2 linked regions of the Actomonas aquatica genome follow. The protein of the gene in region 1 interacts with the protein of each later gene in a pairwise test. Links are inferred from orthologs where the notes say so. Each region holds a gene or a part of one and is shown on either strand. Other genes may lie near its edges. The genes, in order: recA and dprA.

Region 1 (7,397 bases):
ATGGAGTAGATGTCGTGGTGCGGCGGCGGCGAGATGAGCGTCACGCCCGGCACGGAGTAGCGCAGCGTGGCGATCATCGGCGTGACCTTGTGGCCGGGCAGCTGGCCGCCCTCACCGGGCTTCGCGCCCTGCGCCATCTTGATCTCGATCTCCTTGGCGTTGGCCAGGTATTCGGCGGTGACACCAAAGCGGCCGGACGCGACCTGCTTGATGGCGGAGTTGGCGAGGTCACCGTTCTCGCGCACCGAGAAGCGCTCGGGATCTTCGCCGCCCTCACCGGAGTTGGACTTGCCGCCGATGCGGTTCATGGCGATGGCGAGGGCTTCGTGCGCTTCCTTGGAGAGTGCGCCCATGGACATGCCGGCGGTGGTGAAACGCTTGCGGATGTCTTCGATGCCCTCGACCTCGTCGAGGTCGATGCCTTCGGCCGGGAAACGGATTTGGAGCAAGTCCTTCAACGCGACGGGTTGATGCTCGTCGGCCTCGGTCTTCCACGGCTGGTAAGCGTCGTAGTCGCCGGCACGGTTGAACTTGTTCATCGAGGCGATGAGCTTGGGGCTCCAAGCGTGGTATTCGCCATCGCCGCGCTTGTTGACCTTGTAGTAACCCTCGGCTTGGAGCGCCGGGGTGGTGTCGGTGCCAGCGTTGTCCGGGTCGGCCGAATCGAGCTGCGGGAAAGCGCGGCTGTGACGCACGAGGGTGGCCTCGGCGATCTGGGCGTAACCCACACCGCCGATGGGCGACGGCACGCCGGTGAAGCACTCGTCGATGACTTTGCGGGAGACGCCGAGGGCTTCGAAGATCTGCGCGCCGCGGTAGCTGAAGAGGGTCGAGATGCCCATCTTGGCCATGATCTTGCGCAGACCGGCCCCGATGGCGGTGACGTAGTTGGCGCGGGCGGTGGCGGGCTCGATGCCTTCGGGGGCGAGCTTGGCCACGATCTCGAGCGCGAGGTAGGGATTCACCGCGTTGACGCCCATGCCGAGGAGGCAGGCAATTTGATGGACCTCACGGGCCTCACCGGTCTCGGCGATGATGTCGCACTTGGTGCGCAGACCGGCGCGGACAAGGGCCTGATGCACGGCACCGGCGGCGAGCAGCATGGGCGCGGCGACCTTTTCGGCGCAGACGCCGCGGTCGGAGAGGATGACGACCTTGGCGCGATCCTCGGCGACGGCCTTCACGGCGGCTTCGCAGAGCGCCTTGATGGCGGGCTCGAGCGCGGCGGGACCAGCGGCGGCGTCGAAGAGCACCGAGAGGCGGGCGACACGGTCCTTCATGAACTCAATGCCATCGATGGCGGCGAGTTCGTGATCGAGCAGGACGGGCGTATCGACTTCGAGCAGGCCGGCGGTCTTGGGCAGCTCCTCGAAGAGGCCGAGGCGGCCGCCGATGAACATCGAAATCGACATGACCGCTTTTTCGCGGATCGAGTCGATGGGCGGGTTGGTGACCTGGGCGAAGAGTTGCTTGAAGTAGTTGTAGAGGAGACGCGGGCGGCGGGAGAGCACGGCCAGCGGGGTGTCCTCACCCATGGAGCCGGTCGGTTCCTTGCCCTCGGCGAGCGGGGCCATGACCATCTCCATTTCGTCGCTCTCGTAACCAAAGGCGATCTGGGCGGGCGTGGAGTCGGCGGCGTCGGGCGCACCGGCGGTGTCGGCACCGGCGGCGGTGTGAAGGTCCACGAGGTGTTCCTCGCACCACTGCTTGAAGAGCGGGTCGGCGGTGAACTTGGCCTTGATCTCGTCGTCGTGGTAGAAGCGCTTTTCGGCGAGATCGATCGCGATCATGCGGCCGGGGCCGAGACGGCCGGCTTCCACGACCTTGCCCGGGAAGTCGAAGACGAGGCCGGCCTCGGAGGCGAGGATGACGTAACCGTCGTCATAGATCTTGTAGCGGGCGGGACGCAGACCGTTGCGGTCGAGGGAGGCGCCGATGAGTTTGCCATCGGTGAAGGCCACGGCAGCCGGACCGTCCCACGGCTCCATCATGGTGGCGTGATAGCGGAAGAAGGCTTTGGCCTCGTCGGAGAGGTCGTCGTCGGTTTCCCACGCCGGCGGCATCATCATCATGGCAGCGTGCAGGGGATTGCGGCCGCCGAGGGTGAGCAGATGCAGGGCGTTGTCGAAGGTGGCGGAGTCGGAACCGTGCGGCTGGACGAGCGGCTTGAGGTCGTCGTAGCGATCGCCCCACACGCCGTGGAAGGGCGAGTTCTCGCGGGCGCGCATCAGGTTGCGGTTGCCGCGGATGGTGTTGATCTCGCCGTTGTGCGCCACCATGCGGAACGGGTGGGCGAGATGCCACATCGGGAAGGTGTTGGTCGAGTAGCGCTGGTGGAAGATGGCGTAGGCGCTGGTGAACTTGGGCGACTTCAGATCGAGGAAATACTTCCGGATCTGCTGCGGCGTGAGCATGCCCTTGTAAACGATGGTGCGCGACGAGAAGGAGCAGATGTAGAAGCCCTTCACGTTCTCCTCGCTGACCTTTCGCTCGGCCATCTTCTGAACGAGGAACAGCTTGCGCTCGTATTCGTCGGCGTCGACTTCCTCGGGACGGCCCACGAGGGCCTGGACGATCACCGGCTCCGTCTCGATGGCCTTGCGGCCGAGGCAGGAGTTGGAGGTGGGAACGTTGCGCCAACCGAGCCAAGCGAGACCCTCGGCCTCGACGGCCTCTTTCACGATCTTCTTGCAGTGCGACTGGGCGTAGTCGTCGTTGCGCGGCAGGAAGATCATACCCACGCCGAGGTCCTCATCGGCGAAGAGGTTCTTGCCCTTGCCTTCCAAATGCTCGCGCAGGAGCTCAACCGGGATCTGGGTGAGCAGACCCGCGCCGTCGCCGGTCACGGCATCGGCGTCGATCGCCCCGCGGTGCGCCAGCGCCTTGAGGGCGGCGACCGCCCGGCTGATGACGTCGTAACTACGCTCGCCCGTCATTTTAGCGATGAAGCCGACGCCACAGGCGTCGTGCTCTTGGTCAGGATGGTAGAGCGGGGACGGAATCAATTGAGCCATAGTAAGTGCTGGAGAGGGTGAACTGGCAGTAAGTCGGGGAGAGAAGGAGCAGGAGCCACGCCGAGGACGCGGTCTCGCGTGGGGATAAAAAAGGCCGGTCGCTAAAAGCGAGTCCGGCCCCGGAGAGTGGAAGCTGGGCGTGACCTCGCTTAGAAGAACCGAATCGTCTGGGAGGCCATCTTCTCGTGCTCCTCGTCGGAGCAGCCGGCGTTGGTGGCCACGTCGGTTCCTTTTTCGGTCGGTTTCACCAGTTCATTGGAGAGCATGTAATTCTCCACTTCCTCGCCGGACACATCGGCCAGCATCACGCCGTCGATCTCGACACAGGGCGAGAGCGGCTGACCGGACTTCTGGACCATCTCGGCGTAGTTGTCGCGGTTGTTGATGATGTCGATGTCCTCATACTGGAGGCCATACTTCTGCATGATGGCGCGGACGCCCATCGACCATCCGCAATGAGGCTTAAGGTAGGCTTTGATCTTCATAGGACAGATATTTGCTTGGGTGTGAACCGGGACAAAAGTCCCGGGAAATAAAGAGCGGGTTTCGGACCTATCAAGCGGATAGTTCCCCTTATTTCCTTCATTAATGGAGCTGACGAGCAGGGCTGATCTCCTAAGCCACCGGCCCGACCGGGTTTTCCGATCCAGCGCACCGCTCCGGAGGACGGTCCTTCCCCCGCCCGCTCAGGCAAGGTTCGAGCATCCTTTCGTGCTTTTTTCGCCGCAAACGTCCCGCGTCCGCGCTTGCGCTGAAAGATTCCCGCGCCACGGTTCGTTTCTTTAGTCAAAGCGGCATCGTTTCGCCGCATTTCCGTCACCATCAACCCGCTATTTCCTGTTCCATGGCCCGTTCCGCCCCCGCCAAAACCACCGCCGCCGCCCCCACCACCGAAGTCGCCGCCCGCAAGAACGTCGACCTCGCCATCAGCGCCATCACCAAGCAATTCGGCGAGGGCTCCATCATGCGTCTGGGCGACAACACCCGCATGCAGGTCGAGACGATCTCCACCGGCTCGCTCGCCATCGACCTCGCCCTCGGCGTGGGTGGCCTGCCCCGCGGCCGCATCGTGGAAATCTACGGTCCCGAATCCTCCGGTAAGACCACCTTCTGTTTGAGCGTCATCGCCGAAGCCCAACGCAAGGGCGGCCTCGCGGCCTTCATCGACGTCGAGCACGCCCTCGACCCAAAATACTCCCGCGTCGTCGGCGTGAACCTCGACGACCTGCTCGTCTCCCAACCCGACTCCGGTGAGGACGCGCTCAACATCGCCGAGACCCTCATTCGCTCCAACGCCATCGACGTCATCGTCATCGACTCCGTCGCCGCCCTCGTCTCCAAGGCCGAACTCGACGGCCAGATGGGCGACGCCACCGTCGGCTCCCAGGCCCGCCTCATGTCGCAGGCCATGCGCCGCCTCACCGCCGTGGTCAACAAGACCAAGTGCGTGTGCATCTTCACCAACCAGATCCGCGAAAAGATCGGCGTGATGTTCGGCTCCCCCGAAACCACCCCCGGCGGTCGCGCCCTCAAGTTCTTCTCCTCCGTCCGCATCGACATCCGCCGCCGTGAGCAGCTCAAGCAGCCCGACGGCAAGGTCATCGGCAACCGCACCAAGATCAAGATCGTCAAAAACAAGGTCGCCGCCCCCTTCACCGAGTGCGAGTTCGACATCATGTATGACGAGGGCATCTCGACCACCGGCTCCGTCCTCGACCTCGGTCTCGAACACAAGGTCCTCGAGAAACGCGGTGCCTGGATCTCCTACAAGGGCGACCTCATCGGCCAGGGCCGCGACGCCGCCAAGGCCACGCTCAAGGAAAAGCCCGAGCTCGCCAAGGAGGTCATGGACGCCGTCTACGCCAAAGTGAATGTCACCGGCGGCACCAGCGTCACCGGCGAAGAAGCCGACAAGGATGAGTCCTAAGACTCCCCGTCGCTTCCTCGTCACCGTTTCCAGCCTCGCCGGCCTCGCGCTGGCGTGGCCTGCCCTCCCCCTGTCGGCGCAATCCGACGGCGGACCCATCCTGCTCTCCACCGAAGGCGGCGGTGTCTCCTGGACCGACGTCGACGAGATGATCGCCGCCGCCAAGGCCGGCAATCCCGCCGCCCGCCTTCACTATGCCATCATGCTGGAGGAGGGTTACCCGGGCAAAGTCGACGCCGACCCCGCCCAAGCCCTCACCATCCTGCGCGAACTCGCCGCCGACGGTGATCACGAGGCCCTCTTCCGCCTCGGCAAGATCGCCCACGACGGCCTGCTCAATCAGCCGCAGGATTACACCAAGGCCCTCGATCTCTACCGTCGCGCCGCCGCCGCCGGCAACAACACCGCCATGCACAACGTCGGCGCCATGTATGTGAGCGGCCGCGGCGTGAAACGCGATTACACCGAAGGCCTCGCCTGGCTCATGCTCGGCGCCGAAAACGGCATCGGCGAAAGCTCCGTCGATCAGGTTAAACACCGTCTGCGCAAGTATCCCGACCGCATCACCAAAGCCGAAGCCCGCCTCGAGACCCTCAAGGCTGAGCTCGGCAAACTCGATCCGCGTGGCGATGTGGCCGCCTCCGCACCGGAACCCGACCGCAGCTTCGCTCCGCCCGTTGCCCCGGCTCCGACCAAGGTCACTCTGCCCAAGCCGACCATCGGCGGTCCGACCTCCCCTTCCCTCCCCTCCGTATCCCCAACCTCACCTTCGATCGGTGTCCCCACGATCTCGCTTCCCCCTCCTCCTCCGCCGACTCCGACCCCCGCGCCGGACCCTCAGGCCAACGACGACCAAAACTAAGCGCCTCACCCTCGCGCTGCTGCTTCCGCTTTGTCTCGCCCTGGCGCCCACCATCGGTCGCGCCAGCGAGGACGACACCGTCGTTGAACTGGATCGCGTCGACGTGAACACGGAGCGCCACGTCGTGCTCGGCTTCGCGGTTTCCCAACCCGCCGACAGTAACAAACCCATTTACGTGACCAGGATCACCCGCGGTGGCATCGCCGACCGCTGCGGCCTGCGGCGCCGCGACGAGATCATCGCGATCAATAGTCAACTGACCTTGGACATGACGCAAAAGCAGATCACCGCCGCCTTCACCCTCGGCCACGACGAGTCGGTGAAACTCGAGATCCGCCGCCGCGACAAAATGCTCCCCATCATCCTGCAGACCCCACCGGCAAACTAGCCGGCACGTCGCGCCGCCCAGACCGGTTCGCTATCTCGCGTCCATCCCGGCGTCACGCTTGCGCCAGACGCGCAGTGCAACTTGGCTGCAGGTTTGTGAGCACGCCTGACGCCTCTTCGTTGTTGGTGGCCCGTCGCCTGAGCAAAACCTACGGCACCGGACACGCCGCAGTGCGCGCGCTCCGTGAGGTCGACCTCGATCTGCCCGGCGGCGAGCTCGTTGTCCTCCTGGGCGCTTCCGGCTCCGGCAAATCCACCCTGCTCAATCTCGTCGGCGGCCTCGATACCCCCACCGGCGGTTCGCTCCACTACCGCGGCTGGGACGTCGGTCGCGCCGATGAGGCCGGCCTCACCGCCTATCGCCGCGACGTCGTCGGTTTCGTCTTTCAGTTCTACAACCTCATCCCGTCACTCACCGCCCGCGAAAACATCGGCCTCATCACCGAGATCGCCCGCGACCCGATGGACCCGGCCGAGGCGCTCGATCTCGTCGGCCTCAGCGCCCGCGCGCACCACTTCCCCGCTCAGCTTTCCGGCGGAGAACAACAACGCGTCGCCATTGCCCGCGCCATCGCCAAACGACCCGAGATCCTGCTCTGCGACGAACCCACCGGCGCGCTCGATGTGAAGACCGGCATCCTCGTGCTCGAAGCCATCCAGCGCATCAACCGCGAGCTCGGCACCCTCACCGTGGTCATCACCCACAACGCCATCCTCGCCGAGATGGCCGACCGCGTATTTACCATGTCCGACGGCCACCTCAGCGAACCGCGCCTCAATCCCTCCCCGCGCCCCGTGAGCGAACTGGAATGGTAGCCGATGACGACAAACGCGCCGCAATGCCAAGATAGGGTCGGACCGCCGGGCCGACCGCCCCCCTGCCCCTCCGACGCCATTACCACCGACGGCGCGCCCGGCGGTCACGCCCTACCCGTCTTCTGCTCATGGACCTGCTCGATCTGAAACTGCTGCGCGACCTGCGCGCGTTGAAATCGCAGGCCCTCGCCGTCGCCCTCGTCATGGCTTGCGGACTCGCAATGATGATCATGACGCGCAGCCTGATCAAATCGCTCAACACCGCGCGCGACGGCTACTACGAGCAACACCACTTCGGCGAAGTCTTCGCCGCCCTCAAACGCGCGCCCGACAGCGTGCGCGACGAACTCGCAGCCATCCCCGGCGTCGCCGCCCTCGAAACCAGCATTGA
Region 2 (7,610 bases), 1.5 Mb from region 1 along the record:
AAGACGGCGCCTTCCGCGCCGATGTCACATACGCCACCGGCATTCTCAAAACTCCGTTGCTCAACTGCGCCAACGCGGGCCGGCTGCGTTACCTCGATCTGGGGTTCTTCACCGACGCGTCGCCGGGTGAGCAGCGGGTGTTGACGACGGCGGTGCTGAATCCGCTCCGCCAGCTGCGTCCGGCCCACTCCGACAAACGCACCTTCGGCCATGTCGTCATCGTCGGCGGCTCGCGCAGTTATCCGGGCGCGGTGGCGATGAGTGCGATTGCTGCGCTGCACAGCGGCGCGGGTTTGGTGACGGCGTGTGTGCCGGAATCGATCGCTGCGGCCATGGCCGCACAGTGGCCGGAAATCATGTGGATGGGGTGCGCGGAAACCCCGGACGGCGGCATTGCGATCGAGAGTGGTCTCGCCATCCGCGAAAAGCTTTCCCGCGCGCAAGCGTTGGTGATCGGTCCCGGGCTCAGTCGCGAACCGGAAACGCATGCGCTCGTGGCCGAGCTTATTCGCCAGGCGACGACACCGATGGTGCTCGATGCCGACGCCCTGCAAAGCAACCTTATCGCTCTCGGGACCGCACCGCGGGTGCTCACGCCGCATGCGGGCGAGTATGCCCGCATCGAGAAGGCCATCGACCCGTCCAAAACTCACGTCGTGCGCAAAGCGCCGATCACGACGATCAAGCACGCCGGAGTGATATACCACGGCATCGACGGCGGGCCGGTGCTCGCACGCGGTGGCAGTGGCGACATCCTCGCGGGCCTGATCGGCGGGCTCCTCGCCGGCGAACCGACGGAGCCCATCCGCGCTGCGGCGCAGGCTGTCACTTGGCAAGGTCTGGCGGCGCGCGCAGTCGCGCGATCGCAGGGCGAAGTGGTCGTGCGCACGACCGCCATCATCGATCACCTCAACGCCGTGCTGCGCACGGATCCGGCGGCATGAACCTCACGGCGGCTCAGGCTTACCTGGTGCTCAATGCGCTGCCCAACATCGGGCCGGTAAACCTGCGCCGTTTGTTGGCAGCGTTTGGCGAGGATCCAGTAGCGGTGCTGGCGGCACCGGCCAAAGCCCTCGAAGCGGTGAAGGGCGTGGGGCCCAAAACGAGCGCGACGATCGTGGGCTGGGAACAGGTCTTTGATCTCGCTCGCGAGGAGGCTCGCATCGCCAAAGCGCGGGCGAAATTCGTCACCTGCGTCGACGAACACTATCCGGCGGCATTGCGCGAAATTTATGATCCGCCCATTGGGCTGTATCAGCGTGGTGACTACACCTTTGATCGTCCCGGCTTCGCCATCGTCGGCAGCCGCAAAACCACCCTTTATGGTCAGAAGGTTGCCCATGCACTGGCCGGTGAACTCACGCGGGCGGGTTTTTGTATCGTGAGTGGTTTGGCGCGGGGTATCGATTCACACGCGCACCAAGGGGCGCTCGATGCCGGTGGTCCGACGGTGGGGGTGCTCGGCACTGGCATGGACATCATCTACCCGCCGGAGAACCTCGATCTCTACCGGCAGACCGCGGCGAACGGCGCGGTGGTGAGTGAGTTTCCCTTCGGCCGGAGGGCCGACCGGCAGTCCTTCGCCATGCGCAATCGCATCGTCGCGGGCATGTCGCAGGGCGTGGTGGTGATCGAGTCGGATGTCGCGGGCGGCTCGATGATCACGGCGCGATTTGCGGGCGAGCAGGGGCGGCAACTTTTTGCGGTGCCGGGCCGCATCGATCAGCCAACGAGCGCGGGCTGTCACCAGCTCATTCGCGACGGGGCGACTCTGGTGACCTGCGTGGACGATATCCTCGCGGAGTTTTCCTATCTCGACGGACTCAAGCCGCAGCGCATCGGCGCGCAGGCGGAGTTGCCGGTCGAGGACGAAGGTCCGCCGATGGCGCCGACGGAGGCCAAGGTAATGGCGTGTTTTGCCGGCGGCGCCCAACTTGGCCCGGACGAACTGGTCGGGCTGACTGGGCTCGGTATCAGCGAGGTGAATACCGCGCTGATGATGCTCGAACTGCAGCGCCGCCTGGCCAAGCGCACCGACGGCCGCTACGAGGCGACGTAAGGGCGTGGAGCTCAGCCCGGAGGCCACTGCATCTGGCGTTGGGCCAGCAGGTGGACGTGGAGATGGGGCACGCTTTCGCAGCCGTCGGGACCGTTGTTGATCACGACGCGGAAGCCGTTGGCCAGGTCGAATTTCTTGGCCATTTCGCGGGCGATGAGCAGGAGGTGACCGAGCTGTGGGCCATCGTTGTCACCGGCTTCGGCGAGGCGGGGAATGGGCTCCTTCGGAATGATGAGCAGATGGAGCGGGGCCTGCGGCTGGATGTCGTGAATGACGATGCAAAACTCGTCTTCCCATTCGATCTTGGCCGGGATTTCGCGGGCGATGATCTTCTCAAAGAGGGTGGGCATGAGACCCAGCTTGGCCGACGGACGGCCGGGAACACACGGAAAAAATCGTCCGCGGGGCGGTCGTGGGGCGGACCGCTAGAGAAACAGCAAATTGAGGTTGGCCGACGGGGCGGTGCGGGCGGCGGCGAGTTCGCGGATGTAGGTGAGTGACTCGGCGTAACGCTCTTTGCGTTTGGGAGTCTGGCGCTTGTCGGGCGGCAGGAAGGCCGGGCGCAGGTTGGTCACCAGCAGGGTCGACTCGCGGAACGGCGTGAGGCGCTTGAGGCCGGTCATGAGTTCGGCGCGAGCGAAGAGCGGCTCGGCGGCGGTTAGCGTCGAGGTAGCGTCCCAGTGAAAAAAGCCGTGGCGGGGCAGGTGACTGAAGGAGTCCTCCAGCAGCTTGGCGGCGGCGTTGTTGAAAGCCGCGTCGTATTGGGCGGCGAACTCCGGGTGCTCTCGGGTCTGGGCCTCGAACTCGGCGAGGCTGAAGGTGATGGCGCTCTTGATTTGCTCGGCCAAATACAGGTCCTGCCCGGTGACGTGGGCAAAGAGGGCATTGACGAGGTGCAAGCGGCGCAGGTCTTCGCGCGCGAGCTTGGTCATACCTGAGGCGTCTTCGGCCGATCGAGGGCGTTGATCTCGTGGATGAACTCCGAGGCGTCGCGGAACTGTTTGTAGATGCTGGCGAAGCGCACGTAGGCCACCTGATCGATGCGGGAGAGGCGTTGCATGACCGCGTCGCCGATGTGGCGCGACGGGATCTGGGTGTCGAACTGGGCCTCCAGGGCGTCGATCACGTCCTCGATGAGCATGGCGATCTGCTCCTCGTCGATCGGGCGCTTGTGGCAGGCGGCGTTGATGGCGCGGGCGAGTTTGCTGCGCTCGAAGTCCTCGCGGCGGCCGTCGCGTTTGATCACGGAGAGGCCCTCGCGCACGAGGGTTTCGGTCGTGCTGAAACGGTGCCCGCATTCCAGGCATTCACGGCGGCGACGGATCGTGTTGCCCTCCTTGCTGATGCGGGAGTCGATGACCTTGTCATCGATCGAAGTGCATTTGGGACAGCGCATGGTGTGCTTACGTGCGGACTTGGGATCAGTTTAGCGCCAGAAAGTTCTCCAGAATCTTCATGCCGCCTTCGGTGGCGATGGACTCGGGGTGGAACTGGACGCCCCAGATGGGCAGGGTTTTGTGGCGGATGCCCATGATTTCGCCCTCGGCGGTCTCGGCCGTGATGGCGAGGCAGTCGGGGAGGGAGGCGCGTTCGATGAGCAGAGAATGGTAACGGGTGGCGGCGAAGCCCTGGGGTAGGCCGGAAAACACGTCGGTATCGGTGTGGGTGATCGGCGAGGTTTTGCCGTGCATGAGGCGGTCGGCGCGCACGACGTTGCCGCCGAAGTAGTGGCCGATCGACTGGTGGCCGAGGCAGACGCCGAAGAGCGGAACTTTGCCGGCGAAGGTGGCGATCATCTCGAGAGAGACGCCGGCTTCCTTGGGCGAACAGGGGCCGGGGGAGATGAGGACGCGCTCGGGATTGAGGGCGAGGGCCTCCTCGGGCGTGATCTGGTCATTGCGAAAAACACGCTGCTCCACGCCCAGTTGCCCGAAATACTGGACGAGGTTGAAGGTGAAGGAGTCGTAGTTGTCGATGACGAGAAGCACGGCGAACTTGAGTAGCCGGCCATTAGCTGGCGGATTGACAGCGGGGTCAAGCGTCCGGGTAGGCTGTCGCAGCGCCATGCCCGCCCACTTCGATCTCATTACCACCGATACAGCTACCGCCGCCCGTCGCGGCCGTCTTCGCACCCGTCACGGGGTGGTGGAGACGCCCATTTTTATGCCGGTCGGCACGCAGGGGACGGTCAAAGCGCTGACACCGGCCCACTTACGCGAAATCGGCGCGCAGATCATTCTGGGCAACACCTACCACCTCAATCTGCGCCCCGGCAGCGAACTGGTCGCGGAGATGGGCGGCCTGCACAAGTTCATGGGCTGGGATAAACCGATCCTGACCGACAGCGGCGGCTTCCAGGTCTTCTCCTTGGCCAAGCTGCGCAAGCTCAAGGACAACGGGATCGAGTTCCAAAGCCACCTCGACGGCGCGAAGCTCTTCCTCGGGCCCAAGGAGGTCATGCAGATCCAGACCAACCTCGGCAGCGACATTGCCATGGTCATCGATGAGTGCCCGCCCTGGCCGTGCGAGCGGGATGCCTGCGCCTCGGCGGTGGAGCGGAGTTTTCGCTGGGCGAAGCAATGTCGCGACATCGCGGTCGACTCGGGCTTTTTGGCGCAGCGCCACCACCTCTTCGGCATCGTGCAGGGGTCGACCTTCGACGATCTGCGCCGCGAGGCGGCCGAGCAGTTGGCCACGCTCGACCTGCCGGGCTACGCCGTGGGCGGCGTGAGTGTGGGCGAACCTGAGCCGGAAATGCTCAAACAGGTGGGCGCGACGACGCCCTTCATGCCGGCCGACAAACCCCGCTATACCATGGGCCTGGGCACGCCGCCGCAGTTGCTCAAAATGGTCGCGCTGGGCGTGGACATGTTCGACTGCGTGTTGCCGTCGCGCGTGGCGCGTAACGGTTTGGTGTTTACCCCGGACGGACCGATCAACCTGCGCAACGAGCGCTTCCGCAGCGATCCGAACCCGATCGTCGAGGGGCTGGCCAACTACACCTGTCGCAATTTCAGCCGCGCCTACCTGCGGCATCTGGTGATCGCGGAGGAGATGTTGGCGGGCACGCTGCTCACGCTGCACAACCTGCACTTCTACCTCGATCTGATGGCGCAGGCGCGGGCCCACATTGAGGCCGGCGATTACGGCACGTGGCACCTCGCCTGGATCGAGCGCTACGAAGCCGGGCTCAAGTAGTCGGTTTTTCGTGGCCCAGTTTATCGAGGAGCTGTTGCGCCTCGGCGGCGATCTCGGTGATCAGGGGGGCGCAGGCGTTGAGCTGGGCCAGGGCGGTGGACGGGTCGCCGTGGCGGAGCGACTCACTCATGGCGAGCAAGGTGTTGCGTCCCTCGTTGGCACCCAGGTTGGCGCACAAGCCGGCGACCTCGAAGGCTTGGCGAGCGGCCTCGGCAGGCTCGTTTCGCTCCACATGTTTGCGCAGCTTTTTCATCTCAGCGGGGGCGTTGTCACAGAATTCGTGCAACAGATCCTCCAGCAGGGAAGGGTGGTGCTCGCCGGGAAGCTCCCGGTATTCGGCGATTACGCTGGGTTGCAGATTCAACGGGCGGGTCGCCGCGGCGGCAGGAGTTCTCGGGCGGAGGGGAGCGTCCTCGGACCGCAGCACCCCGCAATTTTTGAGAGCGACCTGCAGGGAGCGCATGGTGATGGGCTTGGCCACGTAGTCATTCATGCCGGCGGCCAGGCAGCGGTCGCGGTCTCCCACCATGGCGTGGGCGGTCAGGGCGATGACGGGGATGTTTACATCGAGTCCCGCCACTTCCCCGGCTCGGATGCGCTGCGTGGCGGTGTAGCCATCGAGGACCGGCATCTGGCAATCCATCAACACGGCATCGAAGGTCTCCCGGGCCAAAATCTCCAAGGCTTCCTCGCCGTGGTTGGCGATGGCGAAGCCGACCCGCATCCGTTGGAGCTGCAGGGACGCGACCAGTTGATTGGTGACGTTGTCTTCGACCAAGAGCACGCGGGCGAGGTCGGTCGACGCCGTGTTCTCAGGTGTGGCGACAGGTGCCGTTTCCGCGGCGGTCGGCTCCGGTGCGGCGGCGGTCGCGGGTGCTACGGGGGGAGGGGAGGGAGGGACAACCGGCTCGGCGGGGGATTCGGCGGCCGGTAGCTCCACGGGTAGTTCGATGGTGAACGCGGCCCCTTCGCCGGGTTGGCTTTTCAACGTGATGGTGCCGCCCATGAGCTCGGCGAGCTCCCGGGAGATGGCCAGACCCAACCCGGTGCCGCCATGGCGGCGGGTGAAAGACCCGTCCACCTGAACGAAAGGGGTGAATAAACGGTCCTGCTCGGCGGCAGGGATGCCGGGGCCTGTATCCGAAACAGTGATACGGATTTGGCGGGGCGCTGTGCTGATCCGCAGGTCGACCGCCACCCGGCCGGTTTCGGTAAACTTGATGGCGTTGCCGATCAGGTTGGAGAGGATCTGTCGCAGGCGCAGGCTGTCGCTCGGAACCGTGTCGGGGACCGCGGAGTCGATGTGACAATCGAGGTCCAGCCCCTTGGCACGGGCCGGCTGTGCAAACAGTTCGGTGACTTCCTGCAGGAGGTCGCGCAGGGCGACCGGAGCGCGCTCGATCTTCAACATGCCGGCTTCGATTTTCGACAGATCGAGCACGTCGTTGATGATCAGCAGCAGGGCGTCGCTGCTCTGGCGGATGACCTCGGTCATCTGCTTCTGTTGGTCCGACAACTCGGTGGCGAGCAACACGTCCGTCATGCCGATGATGCCGTTCATCGGAGTGCGGATTTCGTGACTCATGTTGGCGAGAAACTGGGACTTCAGTCGCGAAGCCTCGACGGCTTTGTCGCGGGCCCGGGTCATTTCCTGTTCGAGACGCTTGCGCAGGGTGATGTCGGTGGCCACGCCGACCAACCAGTAGCGTTTGTTGCCGAGGGCGGAGATGGTGACGCTTTCGCTCAGCCACGTCTCGGACCCGTCCTGGTTGATGATGCGAAACTCCTGTTGGTAACCGGGCGCGCCGCCGAGGATGGCTTCACGGCAGCGACGATCCATGTCGGGTTGGTCGGGCAGATGGAGTTTGTAGTAAAGGCCCTCGCTGCTGGCCAAAACGCGACTGCCAAACAGCCGCTGACTGAGACCCGACGGCTGGATATTGAAGTGCCAGTCCCAGTGCTCGGAGTCGCAGTCGACCTCGGCTTCCCAGACCAAACAATCGGCCCAGCCCAGCACCTTGGCCAGGCGATCTTCGCTGGCCTGCAAGGCGGCCTCGTTGACCACCCGCTGTTGGATGCGGGCGATCTCCGATTGGACCAGTTGGTTGAGGTCATGCAGAAGTTCGAGCTCCTGTGACTGCCAGCGCTGTGGCGTCGGGCTGAGAATGCAGAACACGCCAATTACAAAGCCGTCCGGCGTGCAGATGGGGTAGCCGGCATACGCTTCGATCAGGCTGATCGAGTTATTTTCGCCCCGGGCGGCGCGCACCGCGGTCGGATCCTCGAGGATGAGCGGATGTCCCTGCTCGACGACGATGCGGTTGAGTTCGAGGCCGAGGTCCGGGTCGATGGG

Evidence for each region.
Region 2: the proteins of recA (region 1) and dprA interact in binary tests that used the Bacillus subtilis proteins (3 or more experiments, as listed by UniProt). The link is inferred for Actomonas aquatica from one-to-one orthologs.

The regions. Positions count from the first base shown.
Region 1 is NZ_CP139781.1:3,863,123-3,870,519, reverse strand. Bases 3,114-5,899 are described here. They hold recA (recombinase RecA), read left to right. Parts: upstream 3,114-3,858; coding sequence 3,859-4,941; downstream 4,942-5,899. Other genes in these bases: K1X11_RS15030 (PDZ domain-containing protein), read left to right, coding at 5,718-5,899; K1X11_RS15035 (tetratricopeptide repeat protein), read left to right, coding at 4,931-5,803; K1X11_RS15045 (glutaredoxin family protein), read right to left, coding at 3,164-3,499. In the rest of the region: gltB (glutamate synthase large subunit), read right to left, coding at 1-3,014; more of K1X11_RS15030, read left to right, coding at 5,900-6,191; K1X11_RS15025 (ABC transporter ATP-binding protein), read left to right, coding at 6,287-7,006; K1X11_RS15020 (ABC transporter permease), read left to right, coding at 7,135-7,397. UniProt on the Bacillus subtilis protein: Multifunctional protein involved in homologous recombination, DNA repair and competence.
Region 2 is NZ_CP139781.1:2,408,222-2,415,831, reverse strand. What follows is about bases 1-2,999. They hold dprA (DNA-processing protein DprA), read left to right. Parts: upstream 1-940; coding sequence 941-2,059; downstream 2,060-2,999. Other genes in these bases: nrdR (transcriptional regulator NrdR), read right to left, coding at 2,988-2,999; K1X11_RS09435 (hypothetical protein), read right to left, coding at 2,485-2,991; K1X11_RS09440 (histidine triad nucleotide-binding protein), read right to left, coding at 2,071-2,409; K1X11_RS09450 (NAD(P)H-hydrate dehydratase), read left to right, coding at 1-944. In the rest of the region: more of nrdR, read right to left, coding at 3,000-3,455; K1X11_RS09425 (anthranilate synthase component II), read right to left, coding at 3,481-4,047; tRNA guanosine(34) transglycosylase Tgt, read left to right, coding at 4,124-5,257; K1X11_RS09415 (GAF domain-containing hybrid sensor histidine kinase/response regulator), read right to left, coding at 5,250-7,610. UniProt on the Bacillus subtilis protein: Protein that helps load RecA onto ssDNA during transformation. Binds cooperatively to circular ssDNA, is able to bridge different segments of DNA. Favors the loading of RecA onto SsbA- or SsbB-coated ssDNA and formation of RecA-DNA filaments.